Regions from separate parts of the Aliiglaciecola sp. NS0011-25 genome, predicted to be linked through region 2. Evidence: predicted binding sites of a transcription regulator. Region 2 holds the regulator's gene; each other region holds the start of a gene.

Region 1 (3,183 bases), on a different contig from region 2:
TAATAGAAATTGCACCTAATACAGCAGTCATAGCACGAGACGCATCGGCCTCAGTAGCAACAGATATTAAATTTGCTTCGATACTCTGAGAACCGAATAGGCCGGAAGTCCCGTATCCACCCGCTCTAGAGATATTGACACTGATAGTTTGACCTGGATTAGCACCCACCAAAAAGGCGGACGAATAGGCACCACCAAGAATATTAACGCCACCGAATTGCGAAGTTGCGGCAATTCGACTTATTTCTTGTTTTAAAGCATCTACTTCTTTTTGTAGTGCTAATCGATCTGCCGATCCATTAATACCATTTTGAGATTGCACCGCTAATACACGTATGCGTTGCAATGCAGATGTAGTTTCGGCCAATGCACCTTCTGCAGTTTGCGCAAGCGAAATACCATCATTTGCATTTCTTACAGCCATATTAAGGCCCAGAATTTGCGTGGTAAGTCGATTGGAGATTTGCAGTCCGGCGGCATCATCTTTCGCATTGTTTATGCGCAAACCTGAAGATAAGCGTTCAAACGCTGTACTTAAATTATTGTTCGACGTGAATAGCTGACGACTCGCATTCAACGACGACACATTTGTGTTGACGTATAAAGACATTTTTTTCTCCTAACGATTTAAGCAATCCGCCAAACCTATTATTATTATTAGTGGTTTTTGCGGTGATTCTAAGTGCGCTATTATTAGTTTTATTACGTCACTTATTTAGGCGTGTACTTATTATTTTTTTATTTTGTACATCGCTCTTGGAATCTTTATCGAACAGGATCGAAAAATCCTTTAGCATAAATTTAAGCTAAATTATTATCCCTATTAATATCAATTAGTTAGGTTGAGAAAAAAGCCGACTAAATTAGTCGGCGAAGCGCTCTCACGTTAGGAGGGAAAGAGCGCACTCTCTACGTTATGGGCCATTAAAAGCAGAATCACTACCCCCTGGCTTTAATTTCCCAATCGTATTCTATTAACCTAGAAGCTGAAGCGCTGATTGTGGACGCTGATTAGCCTGAGACAAAACAGTTAAACTTGCCTGTTGGATAATCTGATTACGTGTCAATTCAGCAGTTTCTGTAGCAAAATCTGTATCACGAATACGTGAACGAGCTCCAGCAACATTTTCAGATATATTACTTAAGTTTCTGATAGTTGATTGGAAACGGTTTTGCAGAGCACCTAAATCGGCACGTACAGCTCCTACAGTTGAAATTGCAGCAGTAATCTCTGTTAACGCTGCAGATGCAGATTCAATACTCGCAACTGACGTAGCAGCGATACCTAGGCCAGAAGCCCCAAAACCACTAGTTCTAGACAAATTAACAGAAATAGTTTGACCACCGTTTGCACCCACTAGGAATGCAGCTGAAAATGCCCCATCAAGGATGTCGACACCGGCAAACTGTGAAGTTTGAGCAATACGTGAAATTTCAGTTTTAAGTGCTGAAACTTCTTTTTGTAGTGCTAAACGGTCAGCGGAGGTATTAATACCATTTTGTGATTGGACTGCAAGAGTACGGATACGTTGAAGTGAGTTTGTAACTTCTCCTAACGCGCCCTCAGCAGTTTGTGCTAAAGAAATCGCATCATTGGCATTTCTTACAGCTTGGTTAAGACCTTGAACCTGGGTGGTTAAACGGTCGGTAATTTGCAAACCAGCAGCATCATCCGCTGCACGGTTTATACGGAAACCAGAAGACAAACGCTCAAAAGACGTGCCTAAACGGTTAGATGAATCAAATAATTGACGTTGCGCATTCAAAGACGAAACGTTGGTGTTAACGTATAATCCCATGGGATATCTCCTACACTCTCAGTCCAGCGTTTCGCTGGCAACCGATAAAAATCGGTGGTTAAAAAACACATTCAAGAACATCAATCTTAGTCAAAACTAGATCGGTGTTACTGGCTCTCTCAGATAGGGTATCGACGGGTTAAAAAATCCCTTTAACTAAATTTTGCCGTTTTTTATAAAAACGGCAAAAAATTTCCGCTTTGCAAATTGTAATTAATTGAGATTCAATAGCTTTTTAGATAAAAATAAATTTTAAAAATGATGATTAATTGGACTAATTCGATTTGGAAAACATCTAAACACAGCGCTTTTACCGATCTTTGTGAGTTTGCTGACAAACTATTTGTTAGTTTTAGAGAAGCGTCAGATCACATGAGCCAAGATGGTGACATACGCATCGTTACTTGCGACCTATTTGGTAAAAAAATTAACAGCACCACCCTTAAAATGGCAAATTGTGATTTGCGAGATCCTAAGTTAACGGTCATGCCCGATGGCAAATTACTGATGACTGCCTACGCTCGTTGTTATGATGAAACTGGCAAGTGGCAGCATAGTCGTTCGTTGTGTTGGTTTTCTCAAGATGGATTAAGTTGGTCGAGTCAACATTGGTTTGCAGAAAAAAATTGGTGGGTTTGGCGAATACGCTGGCAAGGAGAACAAGCCTATGGATTTGCTTACAAACGTGCTCAACAACAACTGAACCTTTATAAAGGTAATCCATTACGCACCTTTGATTGTGTAAAACCTAATGTGCTTAGTCTAGCCAGTCACGGACTTGGTTATCCTAATGAAAGTGATTTGTGTTTTATGCAAAATGGCGATGCTTATGCCGTGGTTCGCAGAGATGCTGACTCGTTTACTGCCCAATGTGGCTTTTCAAAACCTCCCTATAACCGTTGGCAGTGGTTTGATTTGCAACAATATATTGGTGCGCCTGTTATCATTTCACATGGTCCGGAAAATATATTGATTTGTGGTAGGGCTTGGTTGAATGGAAAATTTAAAACTGCGCTTTGGCAAATGAACATTGAAACTAAAAAGTTGATCCTAAAGGTTGTTCTACCCTCAGGTGGCGACTGCAGTTATGCGGGCATGGTGCGCTATAATGAAAAAATATACGTTAGCTATTATTCAAGTCATATCGACAATCAAAGTCACATCTATTTAGCGCAGCTAAACCTTTGATCTAAAATTAAATATAGTCAAATAACGTTAGTCCAGTTACGCGCGAAAAAGTTGCTTGAGCTGCTTGCAATGCGGTTTCTTGTTTACTCAATTCAGAAACGGCCTCTGCATAATCCACATCTTCGATGTTCGCACGGGCTGTTTTATTGGCGATTTCAAGATCCAAATTCGATTCATAAACCGACTCGGCAACATT
Region 2 (3,183 bases):
CTAATAATTCACCTGCCTCAACTAGAAAGTCTTGTAGAATATCCTCGTCAACTTCAAAAGACATGAATAAGTTCCTCTTAAAACCCTAAGCTAGATAATAAATCATCTACATCGTCCTGATTGGACACCACATCATCGCGTATTTCAGCATCAATGATTGGACCTTCAGCTTTCACTGTATCGGACTCAGCTTTAGATTTATGAGCATTTTCATCTGCTTTTGAAATTAACGAACTTGTTTCAGAAGCACCAAAAACAGTCAACATATGCACTAAACTGTCTTCAACTTCTTTCACCAATTCGATAACTCTGCGAATAACTTGGCCAGTGATATCTTGATACCCCTGTGCCATCAATATATCTGTTAAGAATGCAGTTAATTGTTCGGTGTCTTTAGATGACTGTTCTAATAATCCATCTAAGTCCGAGCAAAGAGATTTAAATTCGCCAAGTTGTAACTGCCTAGTCATCAACTTTTTCCACTCGGGGAGCAAATTATTAATACCTGTATGCAGCTTTTCAGCAATAGGCATACTTGCTTCCACGGCATCCATCGTTGTGTTAGCCGCTTTTTCGGTCGTTTCTATAACATAGTTCAGGCGACTTTGCGCATCAGGTATTTCTTCATTGGCTAAATTCGAAATGCGATCATCAAGTTGAAAACTATTCAGAGAGTCATGGAGCTGGCGGGTTAATTTGCCCACCTCTGCAAATAATTCAACAGAATTGGTTAAAGAGGCTTCTTCGAGCAATTCGCTAGCAACTTGGTTATCTCCGCTTTCCAGCAATTCAACTAATTTTTTAGCGTCATCAAGAGACATTGGAGCTTTATTAGAGCCGGTCATTTAGACACTCCTAATTTTCAACACAGGTTAAATCTTAACCCAGTCTCTCAAAAATCTTGTCTAGCTTCTCTTTAAGCGTAGCCGCCGTAAAAGGCTTAACAACATAACCGTTCACTCCAGCCTGAGCTGCCGCCACAATTTGTTCTTTTTTCGCTTCAGCCGTTACCATTAAAACTGGTAAATGCTTTAAACTATCATCTGCACGAATGGCTCTAAGCAAGTCAATTCCTTGCATGCCTGGCATATTCCAGTCTGTTACTACAAAATCAAAATCACCTTGTTGCAACATAGGTAACGCAGTGCTGCCATCATCGGCTTCTTGAACGCTTGTGTAACCTAAGTCTTTAAGTAAATTTTTGATGATGCGTCTCATCGTTGAAAAGTCATCAACAACGAGGATTTTCATATTTTTATCCAAAACTGCCTCCAATGAGGATTAAATCAAATGGTGTTTTATTATTCTTCGTTAACTCGCCAAGATTGCATTTTGCTTTTCAATTTTAACATTGCTTGGCTGTGAATTTGGCTGACTCTGGACTCGCTAACTTCGAGTACCTCGCCAATTTCTCTGAGATTCAACTCCTCATCATAATACAATGACAGTACGATTGCTTCTCGTTCCGGCAAAGTAGTAATAGCATGTGCTAATGCTTTTTGAAATGAACCTTGTAGTAAATCCTGAAAAGGCGTGTCACTACCTTTATTTTGCTCAGTGGTAATCACATCTTCGGTAATACCTAAATCTTCAATACCGATAATTTTTCCAGCGTTGACTTCATTCAACATCTGATGGTATTCGGGTAGGCTTACTTCTAACTTTTCCGCGATATCTATATCTCTAGCATCTCTGCCCGTTTCACGTTCTACTTGATTAATTGCTTGGGTAATTGCTCTGCCATTTTTATGCACAGATCTGGGTGTCCAGTCGCCTTTGCGAATTTCATCAAGCATGGCTCCGCGGATACGGATACCTGCAAAAGTTTCGAAACTTGCGCCTTTTGAGCCATCGAAGTTTTTTGCGGCCTCGAGCAATCCAATCATTCCAGATTGAATTAGATCATCCACTAATACACTGGCAGGTAATCTGGCTAATAAATGATGGGCAATTCGCTTAACCAAGGAAGCATGTCTTTCTACAAGTTGAGCCAAATCGGCTTGTTGTTGATAAGCTGCTGCCTTTCTAATCACCTTTGTCCACCTACCACTTTTTCGGCGACAAGTTGTTCTAAGAAAAACTCTAAGTGTCCACCAGGTTGGTTGGGAATTGGCCAATGCATTGCTTTTTCTGCAAGGCCTTTAATAGCGATAGAAGCTGGCGATCCTGGAAATGCATCTACAATTGCTTTTTGTTTTCGAACTGACTTACGAATATTCTCATCGTAAGGAACCGTTGCTACTAGCTCTAAAGCAACATCTAAGAAACGGTTAGTCACTTTAGATAACTTTGCAAATAACTCTTGTCCTTCGCGCATGTTACGTACCATGTTGGCAACGATCTTAAAGCGAAACACGCCGTGTTCTCTGTTCAGTAGTTTGATCAACGCGTATGCATCAGTTAAAGAGGTGGGTTCATCACAGACAACCATCATTATATCTTGTGATGCTCTGGAAAAACTGAGCACCATATCTGATATGCCCGCAGCCGTGTCTACAATAAGCACATCTATATTGGTACGCAACTCACTAAACGCGCGAATTAGTCCTGCATGTTCAGTGGGGCTGAGTTCGGTCATTGATTGTGTTCCGGAGGTTGCCGGTGCAATCAATACCCCATGAGGGCCCACAACTAAAACTTCATCCAGCGTACATTCACCAGATAAAACATGGGATAAGTTTTTTTCTACTCGCAAGCCTAACATGACGTCGACGTTTGCCAACCCTAAGTCGGCATCTAACACCATGACGCGCTTGCCCATTTTAGCCATCGAGATAGCCGTGTTTAAGGTAATGTTCGTTTTACCGACCCCACCTTTACCACCGGTTACCGCAATCACTTTGATTAATCGAGATTGATTCATTCGTCTTAAGCTACTCGCTTGGTCGTCAATCATATTGCTAATGCCGATTTGTTTAGTTCTGGCTTAGCAGTATGAATCAAACCATATTTTTTATAAAGCTTAGCCGCTGCAGAGATTAAAAACTTTGCGTCTGCAACTTTAATATCTTCAGGGACTCGTTGTCCATCCGTCAAATAACTAACGGCTAACTTATGTTCAATTGCCACACTTAACGCTTCTCCGAGACTATAACTCTCATCGAGCTTGGTTAAAATACATCCCTGCAAATCAATATTGCTAAATGCACTCAAAGTATGCTGCAGCACTTTGTATTGTGCATT
Region 3 (3,183 bases), on a different contig from region 2:
GATCTTCAAGAGCCATTGAGGTTGCACCGAGGAAAAGGTTGTGATGATTGCGGTGACACTGGTTATAAAGGAAGAACCGGTGTACATGAACTTCTCACCATGACTCCAGATCTTCGCTCGCTTGTCTACAAAGAAGCATCGGTAACAGAAATGAAAGCCCAGGCAATGCGAGACGGTATGCGTACTCTTACCCAAGACGGTATTTTGAAAGTCTTAAAGGGTGACACTGATATCGCGCAAATTCAGATCATCAGTGGGGCTGATTAATCCAAAGGCACTTCAGTTTATGCACTAGTGCCACAGCCTGTTAATAAACTGTGGCACTAGTCTCTAAACTATTGTTCAGATTCAGATGATTGATTTGCAGTGGGCAAATTATTCAATAACTGTTTATTGAATGCATGAAAATCATTGATTGCCGACACCAAATCATTTGTACCCAAATCCTGCACTTCATTAATAATGCTATTAATCAAAGTTTCGTACTGATCACCATCGGCTAACTTTTGCTGTGATTGCTCAAACACATTCAACATTTTTTGTAAGTAATCACTTACTCTCTCCACCGGCTTTGATGACTGTTCTTGACTACCTTGCTCATCGCTGTAGTGTGAGACTGACTCGTAAGTTTTAACTACTTCCACTTGCTCTTGTCGAGTTAACTGCAAAGCGAAGCCGGTTAGCTCCTGTTCATCAAAACCAATTTCTAAGGCCTGTTCGAAGGCCCGTTCGATATCACCATCAAAAAACGTCGTAGCCAAATCATTAGCATCAGAAACTAACTGGCCAATGGACTGCAACTCACTTTCGTCTAACTCTCCAGATACAGAAAAGCTGTAATTATTCTGTGCAATAAACACCGACTGCTGCACTTCTGTTTGTTTAGTGGCGGCTTGAGACGTTTCAGATTGAGTATTAGATTGAGCTGATACTTCTTCAGCTTCGTTGTTGGCAGTTTCTACTGTTTCATTTCCAGCACTGTCAATACCAGCCCGTGGCAATACATCATTGTGCTCAATGTTTGGTTCTTGCTTAATCTGTTTTTCTTGTTGCAATAAAACCTGTCGATTTAATTCGAATTGTTTTAAATCTTCGAAACGAATAACCACTTCATCACCGTCTCGAGTGCGGATCTGTAATTCGCCATTTTGTTGGCTGGAGGCAGAAAGACTCTCTGTTATTAACGAAGTATCTGATTGCAATTCCCTATCTTCTGGATCACTCTGACTACCGAAGAGTTTATCTTGTAAACGCTGAATTCCCTGTTCAATCAAATCGGCACTTCGGCCTATTCCGTCGGAAATTTCTTCGTTCATAAAACCAGATAAATCTTTTTCAGCCAGCTTAATACCTTTAGAAACACCGGAACGTGCTTGTTCGAATAAACTAACTAATGTTTCTTCATCTGCCCCATTACGAGCAGCGCCAGATATCACTCCACCAACAAATTGGAGCACATTCTTGGCCACTTCCTCGAAGTCAAACAGACTCTTGTTAGTTTCTTCTGGGTTTTTAAGATTGGCCCGCGTCTCATCAATTTGTAATGTTTGATTGAGCGAGTTATTGTAAATTCTTAACCCGACTGTGGTTTGCGAGCTGAGTTTGCTAACCGTAGATTCTGCAGGCGCACTTATACCCGCTTCGGCTTGTCTTAAACCCGCTTCGCGCAATTGATTTTTCACAGCGTCATTGGGATTAACCTGAGTTTTATCTCCCATAAACGCTTTAATTTCACCGAAATTCATGTGCAATACCTCACTATCCTCATGTAATAGTATCGGCTATAAATTCACTTTATTGAGAAATTAAATTAAATAACTCCGCTAATATGGGAAATAATCAGTCAAATTAGTGCTTTACCCTATGTACGATAAAACAAAAACCAAATTGCATTTGCAAGCGCGCAGGAAATCTTTAAAATTCGCGAATCTTCTTTCAATGCCAACCTAATCGAGTTTTTGATGCGTCCAACAGAAATAGATCCCCAATTTTACCAAGCTCAACTCGATGAAAAAGTGACAGCTTTAAGCGCTCAGTTTAGCCAATTTAAAATGCCCAAATTAGAAGTGTTCGCTTCGCAAACTCTGAATTACCGAATGCGTGCGGAGTTTCGTGTTTGGCATGAAGGTGATGAGCTGTTTCACATCATGTTCGACCAACAAAGCAAAGAGAAATACCGCGTCGATCAATTTCCTCCCGCGAGTAAACTGATCAATCAAGTAATGGCCGATTTGGTGGTGCTATTAAAAGACAATGAAATAGCGCGACGCAAACTATTTCAAATCGACTATTTAAGTACTTTAAGTGGTGAAATTGTCGTTTCCCTGCTTTACCACAAGCCATTAGATGAAAGCTGGCAAGCACAGATAAGTAAAATTTTAAAACAGCTAAGACAGCACTATCCAATAGATATAGTGGGTCGAGCCCGTAAACAAAAAGTCATAGTGGATAAAGATTTTGTCATCGAGCGTTTACCTATAGGACAAAGAACCTATGAATTTAAGCAGGTTGAAAATAGCTTTACTCAACCAAATGCGTTGGTTAATCAAAAAATGCTTGAATGGGCACTTGATGTTACCGCAAATAGCGAAGGTGATTTACTCGAATTATACTGCGGCTTAGGCAACTTTAGCATTCCCTTGGCGCAAAACTTCAAACGGGTTTTAGCCACCGAAATTTCAAAAACCTCAGTTGCTGCAGCACAATATAATATCAGCGCCAATCAGGCTGACAATGTGACAATTCTTCGTATGTCTAGCGAAGAGTTTGTACAAGCCCAAGCGGGGATAAGAAAATTCAATCGACTAGAAGGGGTGGATTTAGCCCAATACGATTGCCGCACAGTGTTAGTCGATCCGCCAAGAGCAGGTTTAGATGATGAAACAGTTTCAATGATCAGTAAATATAACAATATCGTGTATATTTCTTGTAACCCAGAAACCTTGCAAAATAATTTGGACCTATTAAGCAAAACTCATGAAGTCCATCGTTTTGCTCTATTTGACCAGTTCCCCTATACCCACCACGTTGAAGCCGGTGTATATTTAGTGCGAAAAAACTAACAAGATTTAAATAGGTTCATTGCTTTTAGCGAACTCTAACGAGCCATTTGTAATGAACCTTAACTGAATTTTTAATCGAATCGCCAATTGTTCTCTTTGAATAGGATCTAAATCCAGCGCC
Region 4 (3,183 bases), on a different contig from region 2:
CGGTTGCCAATGTGCACAAGAAGATTCGTGGCGCTTATGCTGTGGTTGCTGCGATTATCGGCAATGGCATGGTTGCGTTTCGAGACCCATATGGCATACGTCCTCTTGCTTTAGGTAAGCGTAAAACTGAGCAGGGTGATGAATATATGGTTGCATCCGAAAGTGTTGCTCTAGATGCCGTAGGTTTTACGTTTATTCGTGATGTCGCACCAGGCGAAGCAATATATGTGACTGAAGAAGGTGAATTATTTACTAAACAGTGCGCGCAAAACCCTAAAAATATTCCCTGTATTTTCGAATTTGTTTACTTCGCAAGACCTGATTCCTTTATCGATGGAATATCAGTATATGCCTCGCGGGTGAATATGGGTAAAAAACTAGGTCAGAAAATAGCCAAAGAATGGGCTGATTTAGATATTGATGTGGTTATTCCTATTCCGGAAACGTCTTCCGATGTAGCGTTGCAAATTGCTATAGAGTTGGACTTACCTTACCGTCAAGGCTACGTAAAGAACCGTTATATCGGTCGTACTTTTATCATGCCAGGTCAAACGCTTAGACGTAAGTCGGTGCGACGTAAACTTAACGCCATTAAATCAGAATTTAAAGACAAAAATGTTCTTCTGGTTGATGATTCAATTGTACGCGGCACTACATCTGAACAGATTATTGAAATGGCCCGTGAATCAGGTGCCAAGAAGGTGTATTTCGCGTCAGCTGCGCCAGAGATTCGTTTTCCAAATGTTTATGGTATTGATATGCCAAGTGCAAATGAATTGATCGCTTACGGCCGCGATATCGACGAAATTAGTGAGTTAATTAAAGCTGATGGGCTGATTTTCCAAGATATTCAAGATCTAGTTGAAGCGGTTAGTGCTGAGAATCCTGCCATTACTCGTTTTGAAACGTCTGTATTTGATGGTGAGTACATAACTGGTGATATTGACCAAGCTTATTTAGAGAGAGTTGATGGGGCCCGTTCTGAAGGGGCTAAAAAATCAATGATACAAACTGAATTAAGTAATTTGGAAATGCACAATATTGATTCGGATAATGACGATTAAGCCTATATTTAATCACTGTGATTAAATTTGCGGTTTATCGTTGATTTACATTAAGTGAGGCTCAGGCCTCACTTTTTATTTCAGCCTTGTAAACCCGTTACTGCTATTTTGAGCACGTTAAAAGCATCCCTTGGAATTGTGAATTATATCGGCCAGCCACCAAGGGCTTTCCATCTATTGACCATAAAACAAAATAACTCGGCGGTTTTCATCGTATCGTAAAGTGCTGAGTGGGCTTCTCTTTGGTCAAATTCGATTTGTGCCGCTTCACAGGCCTTAACCAGCACCGTCTGACCTAAGGTTAAACCGGCTAAACTGGTGGTATCAAATGATACAAAAGGATGGAAAGGAGTGCGTTTAATATTACACCTTTCAATGGCTGCATTCACAAAGCCTTGGTCGAATGATGCATTGTGGGCAACAATCACTGAGCGTTGGCATTCCGCTGCTTTTTGTTCTTTTCGGATCTCTTTGCACAAATTTTTAATTGCTTCAGATTCATCAATCGCGCCTCGTAATGCACAATAAGGATCAATACCGTTAAAGTCCAAAGCGGCTTGTTCGAGGTTTGCGCCCTCGAAAGGGTTAATATGGTAATGGAACGTTTTATCTATCTGAATGTCTCCAGAAGCTGTCATTTTCAATGTCACTGCTGCTAATTCTAATAAAGCATCAGTTTGCGCATTGAATCCAGCTGTTTCAACATCAATGACGACTGGGAAATACCCTCTAAATCGTTGGTTCAACAGGTGAATTGGATCTGACATGATAACCTTATTAATCGACAACATAGCTTGCTATTATGTCAACCTTTAAAGCCTTGTACCAGTTCAGTTGTGAATATGTTTAGGCGCATTTGCATTTGATAGGTCTAGTTGGTTATTATCCGTACACAACGGGTGATTAAACTTTTTGTTTCTAGTGTCGATATCTATAATGGATAAACACTATTTACTGGATTTCTGTCTGATATGAAAAAGTGCGCGATTTTTTTGGGCTTAACCCTCAGCTTTGCTAGCCAAGCTAGCTTGCGTCATTATGCAGCGCCAGTTGAGGATTCTCAGTGGCAAGTCAGTCAAAAAAGTCGCTTGCAATGTACTTTGAGTCACCAACTTCCTGGTTATGGAGAAGCTGCTTTTTACAGCACGGCTTCTAAGCAACTGAATATGGAATTTGAGTTGCAGATGTTAAGGTTACCAAACACCTATTCTGTTGCCTCCGTTTATTCAGTCCCACCCAAATGGATGCCAGGACAAATGCAGCGTGAAATTGCGCAAATGCCAATTCGCAAACAATACAATAGTGATTTACCGCAAAAAGCCGCTTGGACAATGTTAACTGAATTGGAAAAAGGTTTTTGGCCAACACTATATTATCAAGATTGGTATAGTGACTTCGATCGTATCGCTGTGGGTTTAAATGCCAGTAACTTTTCGAAACCCTATGTTGAGTTCGCTGAGTGTGTCGCTAATTTATTACCTTTTGCATTTGAAGATATTGCATACACAGTGCTAAGTTACAACAGCAATAGTACAGACTTAACCAAATACTCTAAAAAACGCCTACAAATGATCGGGGACTATTTAAAAGAAGATACAGATCTTGAGCTGGTTTTGTTAGATGGATACTCAGATAGTTATGGTGGTCGTTGGAACAACGAACAATTATCTATTCGTCGAGCAGAGGAAATTAAGGCGTACTTCACAGAGATGGGTGTTGATCCTGATCGCATAGAGGTCACCGGACACGGCGAACGTCGTCATGCGGCGACCAATACGAATAAGATGTCTCGTGCTAAAAATCGTCGAGTCATCATTCGAATGGCTAAACCCTAAATTCACAAAGCTCGCAATCGCGAGCTTGTTAGTTTTTACTAGTGACTCTAGAGCAATATCATCGCTTTTCTAAGTAATTTTCCAGCACATCGGTAAAGTCGGTAAATAAACCATCTACTTTTAAATCTTCGAATAGGATGTCTAGCACCTGTTGCGAAGAATACTTGGCTGGGAGGTCGTCTTTTCTAAATGTATAAGGATGAATTAGCAGCCCTGCTTGATGGGCATTGGCTAGTAAACTAGTTGGTGTTTTATTCGCAAAATCAAATAGTTGTGGAATCCAT

The links. Region 2 encodes FliA, which starts transcription of late flagellar genes. Its sites were predicted from a motif close to CTAAAGNTNNNNNNNNNNNNGCCGATA; they were not measured.
Region 1: the regulator FliA is predicted to act here: its motif matches at 1,929-1,955, upstream of ABWV72_RS13160 (flagellin N-terminal helical domain-containing protein).
Region 3: the regulator FliA is predicted to act here: its motif matches at 1,776-1,802, upstream of ABWV72_RS10735 (DUF5610 domain-containing protein).
Region 4: the regulator FliA is predicted to act here: its motif matches at 1,968-1,994, upstream of ABWV72_RS12185 (flagellar protein MotY).

Annotation. Positions count from the first base shown of each region.
Region 1 covers NZ_BAABWR010000014.1:18,649-21,831, reverse strand. Annotated here, with positions in the region: gene ABWV72_RS13165 (flagellin N-terminal helical domain-containing protein) at 1-610, opposite strand, end outside; gene ABWV72_RS13160 (flagellin N-terminal helical domain-containing protein) at 975-1,799, opposite strand; gene ABWV72_RS13155 (hypothetical protein) at 2,058-2,987, shown strand; gene flgL (flagellar hook-associated protein FlgL) at 2,995-3,183, opposite strand, start outside.
Region 2 covers NZ_BAABWR010000016.1:51,627-54,809, reverse strand. Annotated here, with positions in the region: gene ABWV72_RS14615 (chemotaxis protein CheA) at 1-64, opposite strand, end outside; gene ABWV72_RS14610 (protein phosphatase CheZ) at 78-845, opposite strand; gene cheY (chemotaxis response regulator CheY) at 880-1,263, opposite strand; gene ABWV72_RS14600 (RNA polymerase sigma factor FliA) at 1,302-2,033, opposite strand; gene ABWV72_RS14595 (MinD/ParA family protein) at 2,030-2,896, opposite strand; gene flhF (flagellar biosynthesis GTPase FlhF) at 2,893-3,183, opposite strand, start outside.
Region 3 covers NZ_BAABWR010000010.1:149,165-152,347, forward strand. Annotated here, with positions in the region: gene ABWV72_RS10730 (ATPase, T2SS/T4P/T4SS family) at 1-267, shown strand, start outside; gene ABWV72_RS10735 (DUF5610 domain-containing protein) at 336-1,745, opposite strand; gene trmA (tRNA (uridine(54)-C5)-methyltransferase TrmA) at 1,962-3,062, shown strand; gene fabR (HTH-type transcriptional repressor FabR) at 3,069-3,183, opposite strand, start outside.
Region 4 covers NZ_BAABWR010000012.1:117,017-120,199, reverse strand. Annotated here, with positions in the region: gene purF (amidophosphoribosyltransferase) at 1-1,064, shown strand, start outside; gene rnt (ribonuclease T) at 1,208-1,831, opposite strand; gene ABWV72_RS12185 (flagellar protein MotY) at 2,036-2,899, shown strand; gene glpQ (glycerophosphodiester phosphodiesterase) at 2,958-3,183, opposite strand, start outside.